2 regions of the Janthinobacterium sp. SUN137 genome follow, and region 2 is predicted to be linked to the other one. Evidence: predicted binding sites of a transcription regulator. Region 2 holds the regulator's gene; the other holds the start of a gene.
What was found. The regulator LexA, encoded in region 2, represses DNA repair genes until DNA is damaged. The targets are predictions, from matches to a motif close to ACTGTATNNNNATACAGT.
Positions count from the first base shown of each region.

Region 1: the regulator LexA is predicted to act here: its motif matches at 1,810-1,827, upstream of imuA (translesion DNA synthesis-associated protein ImuA).

Region 1 covers NZ_JAPWHZ010000001.1:654,001-658,414, reverse strand. The annotation lists gene O3298_RS03005 (GNAT family N-acetyltransferase) at 1-310, shown strand, start outside; gene O3298_RS03000 (putative Na+/H+ antiporter) at 377-1,642, opposite strand; gene imuA (translesion DNA synthesis-associated protein ImuA) at 1,848-2,558, shown strand; gene O3298_RS02990 (DNA polymerase Y family protein) at 2,488-3,975, shown strand; gene O3298_RS02985 (glutathione S-transferase N-terminal domain-containing protein) at 4,055-4,414, shown strand, end outside.
Region 2 covers NZ_JAPWHZ010000001.1:516,118-520,531, reverse strand. The annotation lists gene purF (amidophosphoribosyltransferase) at 1-298, shown strand, start outside; gene O3298_RS02420 (cystathionine gamma-synthase family protein) at 342-1,583, shown strand; gene lexA (transcriptional repressor LexA) at 1,654-2,289, opposite strand; gene rpsF (30S ribosomal protein S6) at 2,565-2,954, shown strand; gene priB (primosomal replication protein N) at 2,975-3,274, shown strand; gene rpsR (30S ribosomal protein S18) at 3,300-3,590, shown strand; gene rplI (50S ribosomal protein L9) at 3,618-4,073, shown strand; gene O3298_RS02390 (replicative DNA helicase) at 4,209-4,414, shown strand, end outside.

The sequences.
Region 1 (4,414 bases), 140 kb from region 2:
TGACATGAAGGCGCTCGACGATGCGTATGACGCCTTCGTGCTCGCGCATGCGCGCGCCGACGACTGTTTCGTCAGCAGCTTGGCCATCGACGAAAAATACCGGGGCCAGGGTTTATTCAGGCAGATGTTCCATGAGATCCGCGACCTGTCCAGCCGCAAGGGCTGCGCGCGCATCACCCTGACGGTGTGGGAAAAGAGCGAAGCGCTGCAAGTGTATCTGCACAAGGGTTTTCGCAGCGTGGGCACGTTCGACTATGCCTACAGCCTGTTCTATGACCGGCTGCATTTCCTCGTGTATGAAGGAAACTGAGGAAGGTAACTGAGGAGGGAGAACGAGGGAGAACAGGGGCGGCCGGCAGCCGCCCCGTGTAGTGTCTTACAGGGCCAGGAAGGCCAGGCCCGCCACGGCCGTCGGCAGCAGGGCACCCGCCAGCAGGCCGACGGCGCCGATCGATTCATCCTTGAAGCCGCGGCGCAGCAGGGCCACGCCGGCCGGGTTCGGCGCATTGGCGATGACGGTCAGGCCGCCACCGGCCACGGCGCCGGCCATCAACATGTATTTCGCTTCGTCCGTCATGCCGACGATCAGCGAACCGAGGTAGGTGAGGGCTGCATTGTCTGTAATCGCCGTCAAGCCCAGGGCGCCGAAGAACAGGGCCAGCGGTTTCAGGCTGGAAACGATGGGCTGCAGCCACCATTGCTGCATGCCGCCCAGCACCACCAGGCCGCCCAGGAAGAAGCCGACCAGCAAGCCTTCCTTGAGGATCAGCGGGCTTTGATAGCGCTCATACGCCTGCACGAAGCCGAGGAAGAACAGGAACAGGCCGATGAACAGCACGGGATGGTGCGCCAGGGTGACGACGCCGGCCAGCACGATCATGTGCACCAGGCTGACGGCCAGCGGCACTTTCGGCGCTTCCACTTCGCCAGCCTTCGGCTTGATGTCGGAGGTGTTGCTGTGCAGATATTTGCGCAGCAAGATGCTCACGCCCGTGGCGTTGACCAGCACGGCGATGGCGGCCTTCCAGCCGAAGTGGGTGGCCATGTAGGCGCTGTCCCAGTTCCACGTGGTGGCCACCATCAGCACGGGCGGCGCCGCGTACGAGGTGAGGGTGCCGCCGATGGAAACGTTGACGAAGAGCACGCCCAGCGCGCCGTATTTCAGCCATTCAGGGATGCCCGGGCGGAAGATTTGCGGCGCCAGCATCAGCGCGGCCAGGGTCATGGCGGCCGGTTCCGTGATCAGGGAGCCCGTCAGGGGCACGAGCGCCAGGCCCAGCCAGACGAGGGCCAGTTCCGTGCGCAGCGGCATCACGCGCGCCACGCCCTTCAACAGGCGCTGCACGGCGTCGAGCACGGGGCGCGAGGCGGCCACCACCATGACGACAAAGACGAACAGCGGCTCCGTGTAATGGCGCGACTCGGCATACTCGATGGCCGCATCGCCGCCCGAGACAAAGGCCATGATGATGATCAAAATGAAAGCCCAGAAGCCGAACACGACTTCCACTTCGCCCAGCAAATGCAGCAAGCCCGCATGGCGGGGATGGCGCCGCGATAATGTTTCAAACGACTTGGCGGCGAAGGTATGGATGAGCGCGAGGCCGAAGACGATGGCGCTGATGAGTTGGATGGTGGTCAAATGCGTTTCCTTATGGACGGAGGAAGCCGCCCGGTGCATTGCCGAGCGGTAAGGAGAGTGCTTATGGTACAGCAATCGATGTGAAAAACGGTGTTTTTCGGACGTCGCGGGACGGCCCCCGGATGGGGATGCGCAGATATGCCTTGCCAAAAGGGGGACTGGATAGTACTGTATATGCATACAGTATTCATCTTCATATTCAATTATGCAACATTCCCAATTGATGGCCTCGCCGGAAGCCTTGCACCCGTCCCTGTGGCGCGCATCGCAGCTGGGGCAGGGCGCCACGCGCTGCCTGGACACGGGCTTTGCCGCCCTGTCCGCGCAGCTGCCCGGCGGCGGCTGGCCCTGCGGCAGTCTCATCGATCTGCTGGTGCAGCAGCCGGGCAGCGGCGAAGTGCGGCTGCTGGCGCCCGCGCTGGCGCAGCTGCCCGGCTTGCCCATCGTGCTGCTGCAACCGCCCCACCCGCCGCAGGCGCTGGCCCTGGCCGCGCAGGGGCTGGCGCCGTCGCAACTGCTGTGGCTGAAGAGCGCCGGCAGCAAGGATGCCCTGTGGGCGGCGGAAAACATCTTGCGCAGCGGCACGTGCGGCGCCTTGCTGTTCTGGCAGCCGCACGTGCGCGCCGACAGCCTGCGCCGCCTGCACCTGGCCGCGCAGTCCGGCAACACCCTGTTCTGCATGCTGCGCCCCTTGCATGGCGCGCAGGATGCGTCGCCGGCGCCGCTGCGCCTGTCCGTGCGCCCGGCCGCCGGCGGCATCGAGATCGGCTTCATCAAGCGCCGGGGACCGCAGCGCGACGCGCCCCTGTTCCTGCCCCTGCAACCTCCTTCATTACTGCTACGCCATGCGACTCTGGATCGGCCTGTACCTGCCCCGGCTCCCGCTCGAAGTGTTTTGCCCGCGCTGGTCGGCTGACCTTCTCGGCGTGGTGCTGGAGCAGGAGCAAGTGATGGCCGTGTCGCCGCTGGCGCGGGCGGCGGGCATCCGGCCGGGCATGCGCCGCGCGGGCGCGCTGATGCTGGCGCCGCAGGCGCGCCTGCACGAGCGCTCTTTGGCACTGGAGGCGCAGGCGCTGCAAGCGGTGGCGCTGGCGCTGCTGCAATATTCGCCGCTGGTGGCGCAGGGCGAGGAAGCGACCCTGCTCGTCGATGCGGGCGCCAGCCTGCGCCTGTTCGGGGGCGTGCGCGCCCTGTGCCGGCAGATTGCGGCCAGCTTGCGCGCGCTGGGCTACACGGCTCAGCTGTCGTGCGCCCCCACGGCGCGCGGCGCCTGGCTGCTGGCGCGCGCCGGGACGCGCCGGAGCCGCGTGCTGGGCATGGCGAGCCTGGTGCGCCGTCTCGACGGCTTGCCATGCGCCTTGCTGCCGCCCGCGCGCCCCTGGCTGGAATGGCTGGACGGCATCGGCTGCCGCACCCTGGGACAGTTGCGCCACTTGCCGCGGCCCGGCTTGCAGCGCCGCTGCGGCGGGGCCTTGCTCGACATGCTCGACGATGCGCATGGCCACGGCACGGAACTGTACCTGTGGCTCGAAGCGCCGCCCACGTTTTGCGCCAGCCTGGAACTGTTCGACCGCGTGGAGCACGCGGAAGCGCTGCTGTTCGGCGCGCGCCGCCTGCTGCAGCAAATGACGGGCTGGTTGTGCGCGCGGCAATTCGCCGTCGAACGCATCCAATTGCTGCTGGCGCACGAGCGGGGCAGGGTGGCGCGCCCGCCCACCGTCATCGACCTGGCCCTGGGCGAGGCCGTCTGGCGCGACGAGCATTTATTGCGCTTGCTCAAGGAACGCCTGGCGCAGCTGGTGCTGGACGCGCCCGTGATCGGCCTCACCCTGGAAGCGCTGCAGGTGCAGCCGATGGCGCCGCCCAGCGACACCCTGTTTCCCGAGCCGGGCGGCACGCCGCAGGAGCGCCAGCGCTTGCTGGAATTGCTGGTGGCGCGCCTGGGCGCCGAGAATGTCTTGCAGGCGGCGCCGCGCGCCGATTATCGCCCCGAGGCGGCCAACCAGTGGCTGCCGCTGCCGGCCAAGCCAGGCGCACAAAACGCGCAGCCGGACTTGCCGCCCGGCTTGTCCAGCATGCCCCGTCCCGGCTGGCTGCTGGCCCAGCCCATCGCCCTCCTGATGCGCGAACACCGGCCGTTTTATGGCTCGCCGTTGAAAATGGTGTCCGTCGCCGAACGCATTGAGGCGGGCTGGTGGGGGCAGTCGCAGGCGCGCGATTATTTCATTGCCGAAGGACTCGATCACGCCCATTACTGGGTCTACCGCGAACGCATCGCCGGCAGCGGAGAAGATGCCGCGCCGCGCTGGTTTTTGCATGGCTTGTTTGGCTGAATGCGTTGTCCTGCTGAAACTGTCATGCTTGGCTATACTTGCCTGCTTGTGCCACGTCATACACCTCAAAAGGATTTCCATGTCCCAACTCTCCGACTTCCCCATCACCCAAAAATGGCCTGCCCGGCATCCCGAGCGCTTGCAGCTATACTCGCTGCCGACGCCGAACGGCATCAAGGTCTCCATCCTGCTGGAAGAGCTGGGCCTGGCGTACGAGCCGCACCTGGTCAGCTTCGAGCAAAACGACCAGCTGTCGCCCGCCTTCCTGTCCCTCAATCCGAACAACAAGATTCCCGCCATCCTCGACCCGGACGGTCCCGATGGCAAGCCGCTGGCCCTGTTCGAGTCGGGCGCCATCCTGCTGTACCTGGCCGAGAAAACGGGCAAGTTCATCCCGCAGGACGCGGGCTTGCGCTATGAAACGATCCAATGGCTGATG
Region 2 (4,414 bases):
GCCGACGCGCGACGAACTGATCGCCTACGGCCGCACGACGGAAGAAGTGTGCCGTGAAATCACGGCCGATTACCTCGTGTACCAGGATATCGGCGCGCTGAAACAGGCTATCGCCGACGTCAACCCGGCTCTGACCAACTTCGAGGCTTCGTGCTTCGATGGCGTGTACGTGACGGGCGACGTATCGCAGGAATACCTGGACCGCCTGGAATATGCGCGTCACCATCCGAAGGCGGCAGCGCCCGAAGATACGCCGCGTTCCCAGCTGAACCTGAACCTGGCGACAACAGAAGCATAAGTAAGCTGCCCGGCCGATGCCGGGCATTTTTTTCTCCGCGATCATGAACGATAAAAAAAACTACGGCTTTACCACCACCATCCTGCATAACGACCGCCGCAAGGGCATCGAACATGGCTCCCTGCACAAGCCCGTGCACACTTCCGTTGCCTTTGGTTACGCCGATGCGCGCCAGCTCGCTTCCGTGTTCCAGGGCAAGGAACCGGGTTTCCGCTATGGCCGCCAGGGCAATCCGACCGTTTCCGCGCTGGAAGACAAGGTCAACAAGATGGAAGACGGCGTGGCGACCCTGTGCTTCGCCACCGGCATGGGCGCCATCGGTGCCGTGGTGCAATCCTTGCTGCGCGCGGGCGACCATGTCGTGTCGTCGGCCTTTTTGTTTGGCAACACCAACAGCCTGTGGCAAACGGTGACGGGGCAGGGCATCGCCGTGTCGTTCGTCGACGCCACCGATGTGGCCAATGTGGCGGCCGCCATCACGCCGGCCACGCGGATTGTTTTCGTGGAAACTATTGCCAATCCGCGCACGCAGATCGCCGACCTTAAGAAGATCGGTGACTTGTGCCGCGAGAAGGGCATCCTGTACATCGTCGACAATACGATGACGACGCCATACCTGTTCCGTCCCAAAGCCGTGGGCGCGGGCCTGGTGGTCAATGCCTTGACGAAATCCATCGGCGGCCACGGCAATGCGCTAGGCGGCAGCTTGACGGACACGGGCGTGTTCGACTGGACGCAGTATCCGAACATTTTCGAGAATTACAAGAAGGCGGCGCCCGCACAGTGCGGCATCGCGCAAATCCGCGCCAAGGCCTTGCGCGACTTTGGCGCCTCCCTGGGGCCGGAAGCGGCGCACCATATCGCCGTCGGCGCGGAAACCATGGCCTTGCGCATGGACCGCACCTGCTCGAACGCCCTGGCGCTGGCCACCATGCTGGCCGCCGACCCGAGAGTGGCCGCCGTGCATTACCCGGGCCTGGCGTCGCACCCGCAGCACGCGCTGGCGACGGACTTGTTCCGCAGCTATGGCTCGCTGTTCAGCTTTGAATTGAAGGATGGCATCGACTGCTTCGATTTCCTCAATCGCCTCAATCTTGCCATTCCCGCCAGCAACCTTGGTGACACGCGCACCCTCGTCATTCCCGTCGCCCACACGATTTTCTATGAGATGGGCGCCGAGCGTCGCGCCAGCATGGGCATCGCCGAATCCCTGATCCGCGTCTCCGTCGGCATCGAGGATGAGGCCGATTTGCTGGGCGACTTCAAAAATGCGCTGGACGCCTAAACAGCCGCGCAGCATGTAAAAAGGGCCGCAACAGCCATGCTGTTGCGGCCCTTTCTTTAGCTGCAGCGATTTAATGCCAGCTGCGCATCAGGCCGACAGCCAGCCCTTCCAGGGCAAACTCATCTTCCGGCGACACGGTGATCACCTTGAAGTCCGGGTTTTCCGGCAGCAATTCGATGACGGAACCCGTCTTCTTGTAGCGCTTGACTGTCACTTCGTCGCCGATGCGGGCCACGACGATCTGGCCATTCTTGGCGCTGTCGACTTTCTTGACGGCCAACAAATCGCCATCCATGATGCCGGCGTCGCGCATGGACCAGCCGCGCACCTTCAGCAGGAAGTCGGGCTTGGCCGAAAACAGGGCCGGGTCGACGTTGTAGCTCGCTTCCAGGTTTTCCTGCGCCAGGATGGGCGAACCGGCCGCTACCCGGCCGATCAGGGGCAGCGACATCAGCAGCGCTGCCGGCACCTTCGACGGCAGCGCTTCGGCGGCGGCGCCGATCAGGCGGATGCCGCGCGAGGTGCCGGGCGAAATCTCGATCGCGCCCTTGCGGGCCAGGGCCTGCAAATGCTCTTCGGCCGCGTTGGCCGATTTGAAACCCAGTTCATTGGCGATTTCGGCACGGGTGGGAGGGAAGCCCGTGTTTTCAATCGCGTCCTTGATCAGGTTCAGGATTTGTTCTTGTCGTGCTGTCAGCTTGATCATGAGCGGTGGGTGCATACTAAAATGCTGTCTATATGAACAGTCTGTATTTTTGTACAGTATCGCCCACTATGCAAGGGGATTTCCGTGTTTTAGGCGAATTTCGCAAGAAATACTTGTCCACGGGCGGAAAGCACGGTGGCGCGCGGGCTTTTCGGGCCGATGTGGAAGGAATGATTGAAACGTTTGCAAAAGGCGGTTATAATCTTCGGCTGACCTTCCCACACCCGTCTTGACGCCGGGGTGGGCGATTATCAATCCGACCTGAAGGAGTTTGCATGCGTCATTATGAAATAGTCTTTATCGTCCATCCGGACCAAAGCGAGCAAGTGCCCGCGATGATCGAACGCTACAAAGCCAGCGTAACCACCCGCGGCGGTTCGGTTCACCGCGTGGAAGATTGGGGCCGCCGTCAAATGGCTTACTCGATCCAAAAGCTGCCTAAAGCACACTACATCTGCCTGAACATCGAATGCGACAACGAGACCCTGGTCGAGTTGGAAACAGCATTCAAATTCAATGATGCCGTGTTGCGTCACCTGACCGTTAAAATGAAGAAAGCTGAAACAGCTCCTTCGCCGATGATGAAATCGGTACAACGCGAAGACGCGGCCAAAAGCCACCGCACCGAAGCACCAGCAGCCGCTCCAGCCGCAGCAGCAGCTTAATTCTTGACCAGGATCGTGCGCTGAACCAGCTACAAGTAACCGCCATCATTGCCGAGCGCGAAATATTGCGCTATACCCCGGCAGGGCTGCCGATTGTGAATGCAGTATTGCAACACAGTTCGCAGCAGATGGAAGCAGGAATTGCCCGTTTGACCGAGTTTGATGTTGCCGCGCTAGCCGCTGGCGAAATCTCAGGCCGGTTCAGCCAGGCAAGCTTGGGCGGGGTGTATCAGTTCACGGGTTTCCTGGCCAGGAAGAGCCGCAACAGCAAGAGTTTGGTGTTTCACATCATTGATTTTAGTGCAGTCAATTCTGACTAGCGCATTTTAGATACAGGAGCCTGACATGGCATTCGGTAAAAAGTTCGACAAAAATAAGCTCAAGCTTAAAGAAAAACGCAAACAGCAAAACCCGTTGTTCAAACGCAAGAAGTTCTGCCGCTTCACCGCAGCTCACGTTGAGCAAGTCGACTACAAAGACGTCGACACGCTGAAAGACTTCGTCCAAGAAAACGGCAAGATCATGCCAGCACGCCTGACCGGTACCAAAGCGCATTACCAGCGCCAAGTTGACACCGCAATCAAGCGCGCTCGCTTCCTCGCGCTGCTGCCATACACCGATCTGCACCACGCTTAATCGGTCAGATATTCCTGGAGAAGAACTATGCAAATCATTCTGTTAGAAAAAGTTGTTAACGTCGGTAACCTCGGCGAAGTCGTCAAAGTCAAAGACGGTTACGCACGTAACTTCCTGATCCCGCAACGCCTGGCACGTCGTGCTACGGCAACCGCTGTGGCTGAATTCGAAGTCAAGCGCGCCGAACTGGAAAAAGCTGCTGCCGCTAAACTGGCCGCATCGCAAGCCCAGGGCGAAAAACTGAGCGGCCTGACCGTTCAAGTTGCTCAAAAAGCTGGTGTGGATGGCCGTCTGTTCGGTTCCGTCACCAACTTCGACATCGCTGAAGCGCTGACCAAGCAAGGTTTTGCTGTTGAAAAAGCACAAATCCGCATGCCTACCGGCCCGCTGAAGATCGTTGGCGAGCACAACGTTTCGGTTGCTCTGCACACCGACGTGGTTGTGGAAGTTGTTATCGCTGTCGTTCCAGACGCGAACGCGTAATCGTCTGCGGGCCTGGCCCGCAAGCGTTGCCGCACTATGAAAAGCCGGGTTCGCCCGGCTTTTTTGTGGCCTTTTTTTCGCTCAATTTCAGCCCTTTATTTTTGCCAGCACGCCGAAGCGGGTATAATTCGCGCCATGAACGCCCCCTCTGATCCGCAACTGGATTCCCTCCGTATTCCGCCGCATTCGATCGAAGCAGAACAATCCGTTATCGGTGGTCTGCTGCGCGACAATGCCGCATATGACCGCATCGCCGACTTCATGCATGCGGAGGATTTCTATCGCTATGACCATCGCATCATCTTCGAGCAAATCGTCAAGATGGTTAACGCTTCCAAGCC